2 regions of the Streptomyces sp. NPDC047525 genome follow, and region 1 is predicted to be linked to the other one. Evidence: riboswitches for the same ligand, from Rfam matches in the RefSeq annotation. Region 1 holds a riboswitch; the other holds the start of a gene.
The links. A riboswitch is a leader RNA that binds a small molecule or an ion and turns the genes downstream of it on or off. The one in region 1 is predicted to bind thiamine pyrophosphate.
Positions count from the first base shown of each region.

Region 2: another riboswitch for thiamine pyrophosphate. It lies ahead of thiM (hydroxyethylthiazole kinase); the one in region 1 lies ahead of ABZ833_RS35980 (thiamine ABC transporter substrate-binding protein).

Region 1 is NZ_JBEYTL010000017.1:89,987-97,544, reverse strand. Features, by position in the region: gene ABZ833_RS35990 (ABC transporter ATP-binding protein) at 1-570, opposite strand, end outside; gene ABZ833_RS35985 (iron ABC transporter permease) at 570-2,180, opposite strand; gene ABZ833_RS35980 (thiamine ABC transporter substrate-binding protein) at 2,240-3,340, opposite strand; TPP riboswitch at 3,414-3,531, opposite strand; gene rlmN (23S rRNA (adenine(2503)-C(2))-methyltransferase RlmN) at 3,571-4,677, opposite strand; gene ABZ833_RS35970 (AAA family ATPase) at 5,019-7,004, opposite strand; gene ABZ833_RS35965 (YdcF family protein) at 7,262-7,558, opposite strand, start outside.
Region 2 is NZ_JBEYTL010000018.1:75,601-83,158, forward strand. Features, by position in the region: partial or broken gene ABZ833_RS36780 (transposase) at 393-715, opposite strand; gene ABZ833_RS36785 (cytosine permease) at 994-2,391, opposite strand; gene tenA (thiaminase II) at 2,388-3,077, opposite strand; gene thiD (bifunctional hydroxymethylpyrimidine kinase/phosphomethylpyrimidine kinase) at 3,083-3,907, opposite strand; gene thiE (thiamine phosphate synthase) at 3,904-4,542, opposite strand; gene thiM (hydroxyethylthiazole kinase) at 4,772-5,548, opposite strand; TPP riboswitch at 5,596-5,721, opposite strand; gene ABZ833_RS36810 (hypothetical protein) at 6,798-6,980, shown strand; gene ABZ833_RS36815 (hypothetical protein) at 7,398-7,556, opposite strand.

The sequences.
Region 1 (7,558 bases):
CCGGAGCGACCGGTCGAGCTGACCGAGCGGCTCGTCGAGCATGAGCAGGCGCGGCCTCGGCGCGAGCGCACGCGCCAGGGCGACCCTCTGCTGCTCTCCGCCGGAGAGCGAGGCCACGGCCCGCCGCTGCGCACCCGGCAGCCCCACCAGGTCGAGCAACTCGGCTACCCGGTCGGCCTGTTCGCCGCGCGACGCCCCGTGCATCCGCAGCCCGAAGGCGACATTGCCCGCCACGTCACGCTGCGGGAACAGCTGGTGGTCCTGGAACATCAGGCCGACCCCGCGCTTGTGCGCGGGCACACCACGCTGGTCCCTGCCGCCCAGCAGGACCTGCCCGGCGTCGAGCTCCTGGAGCCCGGCGACCGCACGCAGCAGCGTCGACTTGCCGCTGCCGCTGGGCCCGAGCACGCACACGATCTCGTGCTCGTCGACCGCGAGCCCGACACGGTCGAGCACGGCACGCGCCCCGAACCGCACGGTCGCATCAACCAAGGTCAGCAACCCCGCACCACCAGCACCCGCACCACCGGCACCCACACCACCGCTGCCCACACCCACACCCACACCCATCAGAACTCCCCAGTCGTGCGATCGGTACGGAGCCGTTCGAGCAGCAGCAGCGACACCGCGCACACCACCATCAAGATCGTCGAAAGTGCCATCGCCTGCCCGTAGTTGAGCTCTCCCGCCCGCCCGAGCAGCCGCGCCACCGCGACCGGGAGCGTCGGGTTGTCCGGCCGCGCGATGAACACGGTCGCGCCGAACTCCCCCAGGGACACGGCGAAGGCGAACCCGGCGGCGATGAGCAGCGCCCGCCGCACCATCGGCAGATCGACCTCACGCCAGGCCCGCAGCGGCGAGGCCCCGAGCACGGCCGCCGCCTCACGCAGGCGTCCGTCCACCGCACGCAGGACGGGAAGCATGGTGCGTACGACGAAGGGCACGCCCACCAGCGCCTGCGCGAGCGGCACCAGGATCCACGTGGACCGCAGGTCGAGCGGAGGCTTGTCCAGCGTGATCAGGAACCCGAAGCCGACCGTCACCGCGGACACCCCGAGCGGCAGCATCAACAGCGCGTCGAAGCCGCGCACCAGGCGGCCGGCCTTCCGGGTGAGCGCCGCGGCGGCGAGCCCGCCGATCACCAGGGCGATGGCGGTGGCGGCGAGCGCGTACTGAAGCGAATTCCAGACCGCTTCGATCGGCGGTACGAGGAAGGCGCCCCCGTCGGCCGAGGTCAGCTCCTGGTAGTACGTGAAGCCGTAGCCGCCGGGACCGCTCAGGGACCGCTCGATCAGCACCCCGAGCGGCAGCAGTATCAGCACGGCGATCGTGACCATGACTCCGGCGAGCAGCGTCCATTGCCCGGCGCCGCGCGGGCGCCGCGCGACCGCGGAGGCGTCGACCAGCTTCAGTGCGGTCTCCCGCCTGCGCACGGTCCACGCGTGCACGGCGAGGATCATGCCGACCGCCGCGAACTGCACGATCGTCAGGACGGCGGCCGTCGACAGGTCGAGGAGCTGGGCGGTCTGCCGGTAGATCTCGACTTCGAGCGTCGAGTACGCGGGTCCGCCGAGGATCTGCACGACGCCGAAGGAGGTGAAGGTGAAGAGGAAGACCATGAGCGAGGCGGCGGCGACCGCGGGACCGAGCGCGGGCAGCGTCACCGTCCGCCAGGCGGTCCACCGCGAGGCGCCGAGCATCCGCGCGGCCTCCTCCTGACGCGGGTCGAGCTGCGACCAGAGCCCGCCGACGGTCCGTACGACGACGGCGTAGTTGAAGAAGACGTGCGCGAGCAGAATCGCCCACACGGTCGTGTCGAGCCGCACGCCCCACATCTCGTCGAGCAGACCGCCGCGGCCGAGCAGCGCGAGGAACGCGGTCCCGACGACGACCGTCGGCAGCACGAACGGCACCGTGACGACCGCCCGCAGAATCTGCTTGCCCCTGAACTCGAAGCGCGCGAAGACGTACGCGCCGGGGAGCGCGATCAGCAGCGTGAGCGCGGTCGACGCGAGCGCCTGCCAGGTGGTGAACCACAGCACGTGCCGGACGTCGGACTGCGCGAGGACATCGGCGATCCGCCCGAACTGCCACTCCCCGCCCACCTTCAGGCCGCGCGCGACGATCGCGGCGACCGGATAGGCGAAGAAGACGGCGAAGAACGCGACGGGCACGGCCATCAGGCCGAGCCGAGCCGCGCTCCCACGCGAGAGCCCCTTACGCCCCTTACGGGACTTGCCTACTTCAGTACGAGCGAGGTCCACGACTTGACCCACTGCTCGCGGTTGTCGGCGATCTTCTTCGGAGCCATGGTCTCCGGCTTGTCGATCGTCACGCCGTGCTTGACGAACAGCTCGGGCAGCTCGGCGTCCTCGCGCACCGGGTTCACGAACATGTTCAGCGGCATGTCGTCCTGGAACTTGGTGCTGATCAGGAAGTCGAGGAGCGCCTTGCCGCCCTTCTCGTTCTTGGCGTTGCTGAGCAGACCCGCGTACTCGACCTGCCGGAAGCAGGTGCCGGTCGCGACGCCGGTCGGCGCCTCCTTGGGCTGCGGCTTGGCGTAGAGCACCTCGACGGGCGGCGACGAGGCGTACGAGACGACGAGGGGCCGGTCACCCTTGGCCTTCTTCCCCCCGGCAGACCCGGAGAACTCCTCGTTGTAGGCCTGCTCCCAGCCGTCGACGACCTTGACGCCGTTGGCCTTGAGCTTCTTCCAGTAGCCCTGCCAGCCGCCGTCGCCGTACTGGGCTGCGGTACCGAGCAGGAACCCGAGACCGGGCGACGAGGTGGCGACGTTCTCGGTGACAAGGAGATCCCTGTAGGCGGGCTTGGTCAGATCCTCGAAGGACTTCGGCGGCGCCAGCTTCTTGTCGGCGAAGTACTTCTTGTCGTAGTTGACGCAGATGTCACCGCTGTCGACGGGCGTCACCCGATGCTTGCCCTGATCAACGCGGAACTGCGAGTTGACCTGGTCCAAGCCCTTGGCCTCGTAGGACTGGAAGAGTCCGTTGTCGAGCGCGCGGGAGAGCAGGGTGTTGTCGACGCCGAAGAAGACGTCGCCCTGCGGGTTGTCCTTGGAGAGGATCGCCTTGTTCACGGCGGCGCCGGCATCCCCGTCCTTGAGAACATTGACCTTGTAGCCGGACCGCTTCTCGAACTCCTTCAGTACGTCCTTGGAGACGTTGAAGGAGTCATGGCTGACGAGCGTGACGCTCTTGGAGTCGTCCTTGCCGCCGCTGCCCGCCGACTCGCTGCCGCAGGCGGAGAGCGCGACAAGCCCGAGACCGACGGCGACCGCGGTGACCGTGACCTTCTTCTTGGTGGTGCTCACTGAATTCATTCCTCCTGGAGTGACCAGGAAGAGACGCGGCCCTGCCCGCGGACCGGACCGGTCCGCGGGCAGGGCGCAACAGCTTGAGTGATGACCGAACTTCCTACCCGGAATGACCCGGGCAAGGTTCAGAGGGTCTGCGGCCAACCTGTCCTTGGCTGCCGCACTCTCAGCGCTGTGGCGCTCCCCTGTCGGAATATGAAGATGTGTTCCGGCTATGAAGTTGTGTTTCGGCCAGCCTAACGCTCGGACGCGGCGAGCTGACCGCACGCCCCGTCGATCTCCTGGCCACGGGTGTCACGAACCGTGACAGGCACCCCATGAGCGGCGATGGCATCCACAAAGGCCTTCTCGTCCTCCGGCCGGGATGCCGTCCACTTCGAACCCGGCGTCGGGTTCAGCGGGATCAGGTTCACGTGCACGGGCTTGTTCTTGAGCAGCCGCCCGAGCCGGTCACCGCGCCACGCGTGGTCGTTGATGTCGCGGATCAGCGCGTACTCGATGGACAGCCGGCGCCCGGACTTGGCCGCGTACTCCCAGCCTGCATCCAGCACTTCCCGCACGTTCCACCGCGTATTGACGGGTACGAGGGTGTCGCGGAGCTCGTCGTCGGGCGCGTGCAGCGAGATGGCGAGGCGGCACTTGAAGCCCTCGTCGGCGAACCGGTGGATGGCGGGCACCAGGCCGACGGTCGAAACGGTGATCCCACGCTGCGAGAGTCCGACCCCGTCGGGCTCGGGGTCCGTCAGCCGGCGGATGGCTCCGGTCACGCGGTTGTAGTTGGCGAGCGGCTCGCCCATCCCCATGAAAACGATGTTGGAGAGCCGGGCGGGCCCGCCCGGAATCTCCCCGTCCCGCAACGCACGCATGCCGTCGACGATCTGGTGCACGATCTCGGCGGTCGACAGATTCCGGTCAAGACCGGCCTGCCCCGTGGCACAGAACGGACAGTTCATCCCGCATCCGGCCTGCGACGAGATGCACATCGTCACGCGGTCCGGATAGCGCATGAGCACGGACTCGACGAGCGTCCCGTCGAAGAGGCGCCACAGCGTCTTGCGCGTGGTGTCGTCGTCACAGCTGATGTGCCGCACCACGGACATCAGCTCAGGAAGCAGCGCCTCCTGCAGCTTGCCCCGCGAACCGGCGGGAATGTCGGTCCACTGCTCCGGGTCGTGCGCGTACCGCGCGAAGTAGTGCTGCGAGAGCTGCTTGGCGCGAAACGGTTTCTCGCCGACAGCGGCGACGGCTTCCTTGCGCTCGGCGGGCGTGAGGTCGGCGAGATGCCGCGGCGGCTTCTTGGCTCCGCGGGGCGCGACGAAGGTGAGTTCTCCGGGTACAGGCATGGTCCATCCAGTGTCGCAGACGCCGGGGGCCCGGCCAGGTCACGGCCTATGGGTGGTGGTCGTTGTTGGTCACCGCTGGTGGGTGTGGGCCCCCCTTGGACGGCCCAGGGACGGCCCGGCCCTTCGCAGGCTGACCTGTGCCAGAGGCGAAGTGGGTCACGGAGAAAGCGCAGCGGTCGGCCCCTGGAGGTGAGACGCCTGTCACCACTCTTGGGTGCCACGCCGAACGCCCGCTGACAACAGGGCGTTTCCTGTCCCGATTTGGCGAGGCCACTCTCAGAGCTCGTCCGCAGTGACTCGACCTTCGAGACAGGAACCCATACTTCACATGCGTGCACTCGCTATGGAGTTCCTACTTCATTGGCGAGACTAAATATCTCAGCGGCAATCTTTGGCTCCTGCGTCTTTGCATAGTGTGCGAGTGACTGGCGCAAGTGTTCGCGACCTTCAGGAGTAGGATTTCCACTTTCCCACGCAGAGCGATGCTTCCGCAACTCGCCGATCAACTTATCTCGCTCGACAGAGGGGGCTCCTCGTGTCGCGACCTCTACACCAGTAGAGGGAATATACAAGCGGATTTGATTGATGGCGGGTGCAGTCAACAGCTTGAGACGCTCCCCCTTCGCAGAGCATTGCGCGGATGCGACGCGGAACCCGTCGAAGCTGAACACCTTCGACAAAGAATTCTTTTTATAGAATTCTTTTAGGATGGACTTACCGTGAAAAAGCTCTAACGCCTTTCCAGAACTAAGGATTTCCCCTACTCTAACCCTAATCGAATCCGTCAAATCCGGTAGATTCTGCTCTGCGATCTTAGCTTTCAAGCTAGCGACTTGATCTTCGATATCTTCGATTGCCTGATCTGGATCCACTTTGTCTGTCGTAATCCATGCCCCTGGCATGGCGGCACGAATTCGAAGCCGCACCTCCTCCTCCACTCGACATGAGGCAATAGCATCAAGAGATGCTCTCACGTCGGCCAGCGAGGAAAGCCCGACTGTTGGGCCGTGATCCTTCAAGAGCTCCCACAACTGCTCTGCATCTAGAAGTAAATTCTCAATCATCGCGACGGGCCAGGCGACAACAAAATCAGGGATACCTGATGCTGAAGTATCTGAGTCCACGAGGCCAAAAACCGGCATTCCGGGAAGGTGCAGCGAAGCTCCGCGGAGAGATTTGGTGGCACTAACCACCTCCTTTCGACTTCTCGCTGGAGCGACCGCCCAGTGCTCAACCTCCGGGATAAGAAGCTTCATCAACCTTTCGTCTGTCACCGCGGATTTATTTCCGGTTACGCTGGACTCCCCCTCAACAAAGACGATCGGCTTTCCGCGGGTCAGCATGTGTGTACTGCCAGTAAGACCTCGCGCTACCTCAAGGCGCTCCGCAGTAGAACTGAGCCTGGACAACTGATTATCTCCTACATAACCAGGTGGAGAAAGTACGTAAAGTTCGTCATCCTGGAGAGCGTCAAGAAAAACGGGAGACTGCGTAGCGAAAATGAACTGCGCACGCGCTTCACGCGCAATAGTTCGCATGTACTCAAGTACGTTTAGTTGCAATAGTGGATGAAGATGAATTTCAGGCTCATCCAAAACCAAAGTAATTGGGACAATATTCGGGTCGTCCGGATAGGTGCAGCCGGTCAGAACTTTGGCCTCGCGCTCCACAAATGGGAGGAAGAGCGAGATTGCCGCCTTCTCCCCAGACGACAAGTCATCAATATCAAACTCGGGCCCTTGCTCCAGATCTGAGCGCTTGAAGACTACTCTAATGTTTTGAACATTCGAGGTGTCGATGCGGGAAAGCGTTAGGTGCGGGAGGAGGATAGACACCAGTTGCTTTAGCGGCAGCAGCAGGTCTGGAACCGTACCCTTAGAAACTTGCCCACCCTGCGCCTCGAATTGAGAGTGCACCAATTCACGTTGCTGATTATTCAGCCGGACAATGGCAGTCTTTGCTAGAGCGTTGGAGTCATCTGCCGAGCTAGCATTGCGCCCTAGCCCTGGCAGAAAATGAAGACCGTTCGGTGCGCCATATTGGTAGTTCGGGATAGATTCCGACTTCAAAATATCCTGAAACTCGAAGGGGAACCCAATAACGTGAAACTCAGAAAGCTGACTGCTTCGCCAAGTCCTGTGAGGTCCCACATAGAGCAAATCCGAGCCGGGTTCGAGCAGACTTGCCCTATGGGTTCTGATGCCTTCCAGTAGAGTGGACTTTCCAGCTCCATTTGGTCCCGCAATCGCGACCAAGTTTGGTAGTTCGTCAGCCTGCGCTCGCGCCAGGCCACGAATCGATTGGATGTCGAACGATCTAATGGCCATGGAGCATCCCTCAGAAGGAGCGAAAGGCACAGCAACGGTGAATTCGCAGGAAGTCAGCTGACTCGACTCTTCAATGCTAGCGCGAATGTGATGGCTGCCACGTGTGATTGGCCTACTGAGGGACTGACACCGGACCGCTTAGCGAACCCTCTCTGAGAGCTTCAAGGAAGGGCAGCGAACGGGACCCAGACGATCTGGTCGGGTCGCAGAGCGCCAGCGACTACCCCTGGGCCAGGCGAGAGGAGCCCCGTTACCGGTCAACTCTTGCTCGACACATCCTGCAGGAGGCGGCTTGTGAAGCCCGCCCCTCGCAAGCGTTGGTACGCAGCCTCCACGCCCTGGGGAACCTGCTGCTCGATCACAAACCCGTGCTCGGGATAGATCATGAGCCGCTGTTGCGCCCCGACAAGCATGTCGATGACGAGTCGCGCATCCTGGATCGAGTCGACGTACTCCGCGAGCGTCATGGCCGTCGACGCACTCACCCACGTCACGTCCGGCCAGACCTTGCACGCCGTGGCGTGGGAACGGCGCTCTTCGTACGGCTTACTAAC
Region 2 (7,558 bases), on a different contig from region 1:
CGCGAGTTGTGGGCGCCCAGCCTCAGCGCCGGAGCCTGTGGACTACCCTCTGCCGACCCACCTCACGGCCGAAGAGGTATTGGAACGCGCCCGCACCCACGGCGATGAACATGCCCTCAAATTCGCCCAAATTCGCCGACACCGCCCTCGACGTCAACGACGGACCCGCCCTCGCCGCAGCCCTGCGCGCACTGGAACTCATCCCCTCCATCCACGGTGATGTGCCCTGTTCGGTTTGCGGTCCGGCCGTTCGGGCGGCGCACTTGTGGCAGTAGTGCCTGTGGGCGCCGAGGTCAGCGAGTCCGTTCCTCGCGCCCTCGGGGATGGTCCCGACGACGGCGCGTGCTGTCTCCGTGAGGTCGCGTTCCACGTAGTGGTGTAGAGATGCGGACTGGCAGGTAGGCGACCTTGCAGCCCGGGTCGCGAGCGACGGTCAGGGGCAGGGCGCCGATTGAGGCAGGCTGGTCCACGACCAGACCAGCAGTACGGTGCCGAACTTCTCGGCGAGCTTGTCGAAGACGGCCCGCAGCTTCGGTTCGCTGTTGGGCAATGGCTTGTCGAAGACCTTCTTCCCGGCCGGGGGCAGCCCGTGGCCATGGTGGGCGGTCTTGCCGACGTCCAGGCCGAGGAAGACGCCCACGTCGTCGGTGTCGAACGTGGTCTTCTCCACTCCTTTGGTACGGCTGGCCTTGGCATCGGCGTCGTACTCGCGCATCCACGTTATGCAGAGTTATGCAGACCTGCCGCCCGCGAACTGCCCGCCATTGCGCCGGACCGGACGGTGGCCGGGCCTCTCATCAGCGTCTCCGACGGCACCTCTCGGGCCCGGTGAATACCAGCCCCCAGGCCGCGGGTTCGACAGGGGGAACAGCCATGCCGGGCCCGGAGGCCAGCGGCCCTCTTGCAGGACCGCGGAAAACATAGCGGGGGCCGTGCATGCGGTGGCGTGCCCGGAGGCGTCGCTGGCCCAAGTAGCGCCCGCAGTGCTACGTGTCACTGCCCGGGGTGCCGCCCGGGCGAAGCTGAAACGTGCCGGCGCCTGTGGCCCACGGCGAGGGTGGTGAGGGCAGCTACCGCGAAGGAGAGCAGGGAGGCACTCATCCACGGCTGGACGGTGAAGCCCACGGCGTCCTGCAGCCAGACCCAGAAGTCGGACCAGCCGGCGATTTTCGTCGGTGCGATCAGTTGGTAGGTGGCGAAGCCGAGTGCCCAGGGCAGCAGCATGACCCAGCGGGTGGGGGCCTGTTCGGAGACGTCCCAGGTGCGGTGGCCGCCGAGTACGAAGAAGTCCACGACGAGGACGGCGAACATCGGGATGAAGACCGCGCCGATCAGGTAGAGGAAGCTGGCGTAGCTGTCCATGTTCACCAGAAGTGCCAGGGCGGTGGCCAGGGTGCCGCTGATCAGGCACAGGATGCGGCGGTCGGCCCGGGGCAGCAGGTTCTGGGCGGAGACGGCGGTGGAGTAGACGTTGGCGAAGGACTGGTCGACCTCGCGCAGGACCAGGACACCGAAGCAGATCACGCCGACGCTGGTGGCGGTGAAAGGGTCGAAGACCTTGTACGGGTCGGTGGTGTCGAACGCGATCATGGCGAGGGCGGCCACGCCGAGGACCGAGCCCGCGACGCCCGCGAGGGTCTGGCCCACGACCAGGCCGCCGAATGCCGCCTTCTCGCTGCGGGAGTGCCGCGAGTAGTCGGCGACCAGCGGCAGCCAGGAGATCGACACGGCGATCACGCTGTCGGCGGCGAACCAGAAGTCCTTCCAGGAGCCGCCCTCCATCGGAATGCCGCGACCGGCCAGGTCCCAGCCCAGGTAGCAGATGGCCAGGACGACGGCGATGGTGACGTAGCGGCGGATGATGCGCAGGGCGCCGAGCGGGCGCAGCGTGAGCGCTGTCGTCACCGCGCCCGCGACGAGTACGTACAGCCAGCCGGGTCCCGGGTCGCCGAAGGCCTGGCGGGCCAGGATCTTCAGGCCGGTGGAGATGACCACCAGCTCGAAGACGGCCCAGCCGACCATCTGCAGCACGTTGAGGACGGTGGGGAGGTAGGACGCCTTCGCGCCGAACAGGCCGCGCAGCAGCACCATCGAGGGCGCGCCGGTGCGGGCCCCGGTGATGGCGGCGAGGCCGAGGGCGGCGGTGCCGATCAGGGTGCCGACGACGGACGCGGTGACGGCGGCTGCGAACGACAGGGTCGGACTGCCGGTGCCAAGGGGGTCGAGGACGACCAGCATGCCGCTGAAGCCGAGCAGGCTGACGCCCAGGTTGGCCCAGAAGGTCCCTTGGTCCAGGCCGCTCAGGACCTTGGGTGTGGGCTGGTCGAGGGTGAGCGGCGCCTCGTTCGCCGGGGCTGGTCCCGGGGTGGTGGGGTCGGTGGTGGTCGTCACTTCGCGGGCTCCGAAACCTGGACAGGAGCGGCGCCGACGGGCCAGGACTCCATGCGCCAGGCGGCGTCCCAGAACATCCACTCCCAGGTGGACGCGGTGGTGAAGGCCGTACGCATCCGTGCGCGGGTGGCCGGATCGGCCTGGTCCGCAAGCCGGTTGACGATCTGCCGGGCGTGTTCGGTGGCGGCTTCGAACTCCTCGTCGGCGTACGTGCCGATCCAGTCGCCGTAGGGGTGGGTGGCGAGGTCGCCTGCCGTCTCGAGGAGCGCCCGGCCCACCTCGGCGTAGATCCAGAAGCAGGGCAGGACCGCGGCGGTCAGCTCCGGGTAGCCCTGGGTGTGAGCCACGGAGAGCAGGTAGGAGGTGTATCCGGTGCCGGTGGGGGAGGGCGTCCAGGCGTCGACGTCGACGACGTTGCTCTCGTGCAGGGAGCTCTCGACGACCACGGCGTCGTGGGCGGACTTCGCGAAGAACGCGATGTCCTGCGGCCGGTCCGCCTTCGCGGCGGCGCTGGCCAGCGCGCGGGCGTAGCCGCGCAGGTAGTGGGCGTCCTGGGCCAGGTAGTAGACGAACTTCTCCCGGTCCAGGGTGCCGTCGCCGAGGGCGATGACGAACGGCAGCTTGTCGATGGCCGCACGTATCTCGGCCGTGGCCGTCCACAGCTCGTCGCAGAACGTTGTGGTCATGGGGCTCAGCTCCAGTACTGGTAGAAGTGGTGGACGGGTCCGTGGCCGCGGCCGATATGCAGGGTGTCGGCCGCGCGCAGGGCCCCGGTCAGGTACGCCTTCGCGGCACTGACGGTGGTGTGCCAGTCGTCGTGCTGCGGGCGCAGGGCGGCGATAGCGGCGGAGAGGGTGCAGCCGGTGCCATGGGTGTTGCGCGTGTTCACGCGGGGTGCGGACAGCTCGGTGACGCCCGAGCCTGAGGCGTCCGTGGCGTCGACGAGGATGTCTACGGACTCGGCGTCGTGTGTGTGGTGGCCGCCCTTGAGGAGGACGCGCCTGGCGCCGGTTTTGAGGAGTGAGTGGGCCTGCTCGATGGCTTCTGCGCGGTTCCTTGCGGCGGCGGTGCCGAGGAGGTCGCCGGCCTCGGGGAGGTTGGGCGTGATGAGGTCGGCGAGAGGCAGCAGACGGTCGCGCAGCACCGTCACCGCATCGGCCTCGAGGAGGCGGTGGCCGCTGGTCGAGACCATGACGGGGTCGAGGACGACATACCGGGGGCGGTGCCGCTCCAGGGCTTCTGCGACGGCTTCGGCGATGGCGGCGTCGGCCAGCATTCCGATCTTGACGGCGTCCACCGGGACGTCGGCGAACAGAGTGTCGAGCTGCTCGGTGACGAACGCCGGGGGGACGGTATGGATGCCGCTGACGCCTTGAGTGTTCTGTGCGGTCAGGGCGGTCAGAACTGCTGTTCCGTAGGCGCCGTTGGCGGAGAACGCCTTCAAGTCGGCTTGTATCCCGGCGCCGCCGGAGGGGTCGCTGGCGGCGATGCTGAGGGCGATGGGCGGGCTGGTCACGCGGGGATCTCCTGTCGCAGAGTGCGAACGAGGGAACGGGCTGCGGCCTCGGGGTCGGGCTGCCCGCAGACCGCGCTGACGACAGCGATCCCGGCCGCGCCACTTCCCATGACCGCGGCGGCCTCGGACACGCCGATCCCGCCGATGGCCACGCAGGGCAGCGGGCTCTCCCGAACGATCTGGGCCAGGCCGCCCAGACCGAGCGGGACGTCCGCGTCCGGCTTGGTGGACTGCGGGAACACCGGACCGACACCGAGGTGGTCGACGGCGTCCGGCACGTGCGCCAGCTGCTCGGGACGGCTGACGGACAGGCCGATGTACGCATCGGGACCGAGCTGGCACCGGGCGGTCTCGGGGGAGACGTCCCGCTGCCCGAGGTGGACGCCGTCCGCGTCCAGCCAGACAGCCACGTCCAGGCGATCGTTGACGATCAAGGGGACACCAGTGCCCGCGAGTTCGGCCTGGATCACCCGGCCGAGCGAGAACAGCGTGCGGGCGTCCGCGTCCGGATCACGCAACTGGACGGCGGTGACGCCGCCCTTGACGGCCGCTGCAACGGTAGGGCCGACACCGCGGTGGCCGCAGAGTCCGGTGTCGGTCACGAGATACAGGGACAGGTCGAGAGGAGGTCGCATGGGTTACTCCTTGGGGTCTCCCGGCCGGGGAAAAGCGGGGGAAACGCATCGGGAGGTACGGGGGAAGGGCAGGCCCTGACGTGCACGGACCTTGAGTTGTTCACAGGCGCGAGATGGGGGACAGGGCAGCCAGACTCGGTGCTGGGGGCGCCGCCCCAGGGCGGGCGGGTCCTTTGCAGCGGGTGGTGTCCAGGCCGCTGCTCACGCAGGACCCGCAGTACGCGCATGCTCAGCGCAGGTTGAGAGCCTCGGCGAGCCGCTCAGGGCTGAGCTCGTACAGCGCGTCGATCAGGGCGACCGCGAACGTGCCGGGCCCCGCAGAGCGGGTGGCGGCGTCCTCCGCGGCCACGGTGAGCAGGCCGGTCGCGGCAGTGGCGGCCAGCAGAGCGTCGCCGGTGACGGCTGTGCAGGCGGCCACCAGGGCGCCGAGTGAGCAGCCCGTTCCCGTCACCAGAGCCAGCAGCGGGTGCCCGTTGGCCAGGCGCACCACTCGCGTCCCGTCCGTGAGGACGTCCTCCGGACCGCTCACCGCGACCGCGCAGCCGTAGCGCCGGGCCAGCGCGCCTGCCGCGGCCAGCGCGGCATCGGGGGCGTCCGTGCTGTCCACGCCGCGCCCGCCCGTGCCGCCGTCCAGGGCCAGGATCTCGGAAGCATTGCCGCGAACGACCGCCGGAGGTGCGCTCTCCAGCAGTTCGTGGGCGAGCTCGGTGCGCCAGGGCAGCGGGCCGACCGCCACCGGGTCGAGCACCCACGGCCGCCCCGCCCCGGCCGCTTCTGTGACCGCGACGCGCATCGCCGCCGCCGTCACGGACGTCACCGTTCCCAGGTTGACCAGGACACCCCCGGCCACCCGGGCCAGCGCTCCGGCCTCCTCCGCGCTGTGCACCATCGCGGGGGCAGCCCCCGCCGCGAGCAGCACGTTCGCGGTGAACTGCGACACCACGACGTTGGTCAGGCAGTGCACAAGGGGTGCGGAGGTCCGCAGGGACGCGATCACATCCGCCACGGCATCACGGGAAACGGCAGTGCCGTGCCGGGCAGGTACGGAGGCAGTATCCATCGTCAACACCCTTCCTACGCCGGCATTACCCGGTCCAGGTTCATGCGGTCGGCGGAAAGGGGATCAAGTCCCGTCCGCCCTCTCAGCCCGGCTACTCCCGAGCTCCCGCGGTGGTCGCTACGCAATGTACCTCCTTCAGGAACAGGAGTTCGCACTCGGGTACCTCACGAAACGACACGGATCTGTTGGCGGAACTGACGAGGGACCCCTTGGCCACCAGGCCGAGACCTGTCCGCATCGACTGCTGCCGCAAGCGGTGTGGTGGAGGGCCATGCCCAGGTACTGGACCTCCTGCGACACCGCATCGCCACCTGGACCGGTACGTGCCAACCTGCCAGGCCGACCTCCCGGACAGAAAGAGCGGCGCCTGGCGCGTGCTGGGGAGCGGGGCCGAGATGCCGCTGCTGCTTCCCCGCTCGCCGACCAGGCAGCGCGGCTGCCGTCGAAGGCATCCCCAAGGAGATCTGCCTACGATTGGCGCAGAGATCTACGCGGAACCGGTGTGGCAGGCCGACGGCGGCCACGTCGAGCCCGACCGTCACGGCCTTCGCCGATGAGCACGGGCCCAGGAATGCGTCATCGACCGCATGGCGCGCAGCCTGCGAGCCATCGGCTCGAGGCCGTCAGCAGATGCGGGCACCTGGTTGGAGGCATTCTGGCCGGCTGTCATCTGCCGCGAGCAGCAGATGGCAGCAGCTGTGCGAGATCCCGCTGGAGCGCCGAGCGCGCTCCGAAAGACGGGCAACGACAGTGCTGCTCCAATCAGCACACTGAGCGCATGCGATACGAGGAGAAGGCGAAGCTCGCCACCGCAAGGACCTCGGTCCCGGTGGCCATCCTTGTGGCCTCGCCAGTGCTTCTGATAGCCGGAGCGCTGGTCCGTCGCCGATACCTCCGCTACGTCTACCGGGATGAAGCCCCACTGATCCTGGACAAGAAGCAAGGCCTAATCAGCGTCCACTGGTTCGTGGTCACTAGCCCTCTTCTCGAGTGGCTCTGCTGGCCCACGGAGTCACTCGCTCGACTCACCTCACGCCGAGGTTGAACGGCAAGGTAAGTGCCGGTTCGTGATCCGCGTACGCCAACGTGGCAACTAGCAGGGCCCATTCCGGTAATCGGCCCGTCGGAGGGAGGAGAGTGGGGGGTGGGATCCCTCCGGGTTCTGGTGCTCCCTTCCCTTGGAGAAGGTGTCCTGATGAGGGCTTCGTCGGCTGAACAGGGCGCGGTGATCGCGGAGATCGTGGATGCGGTCCGTGAGGTGAGCTACTGGCGGGCCGGCGTGTTGATGGAGCGGTTCGTGCGGGACGCGGACCTGGCCAGTCTGTGCGCGCTGCGCGCGGCCCTCGCCGCGGACGGCCCGGTGGATGCCGGGCGGTGAGCAGGCTCCTGCCCGCCATCTTCTCCGCGCTCCGTAGGAGAAGGACTCTCTCCTCTCCGTGAGGAGGGAGATGAGATGGCCGGTGGTGGGTGCAGCCACCACCGATGGTCGGAAATCGACGGCGGCCGCACGGCGCGGGGACACAATGGCTCCCCGGGTGTCCCCGCGCCCATTCGTCTTCCCTCCATGGAGCGAGCGGGCGGCGCCCCTAGGGCGGGCGGGGAGGACGGGATGCCGGGGCCCCAGTGTCCGCTGCAGGTGCGCGGCCCCGGCCGAGTCACTTAAGGGCTGTCCCGTAATGCATCTCCGGTCGCCCCCCTGCGCTGCGGCGTCTCGAACGGTGGAGCTGTGCAACGGTGTCCGCGTGTTCCGGGGCTTGTCGGGCCAGCTTCAGTCGACTCGCTCGGACCGGGGAGTTCAGCGTCCGAAAAGCCCTTTGAGGCCCTTCCTGCAAGTTGCGGGCGGATCCTGCCCCTTGATCTCCTCTTCCATGAGGACAAGCTCGCCTGTGCTTACGCGGAAGTGCGTCTCGTCGTAGCCGCTTTTCACCTTCACCAGCCATGTCCCGTCGTGCATGC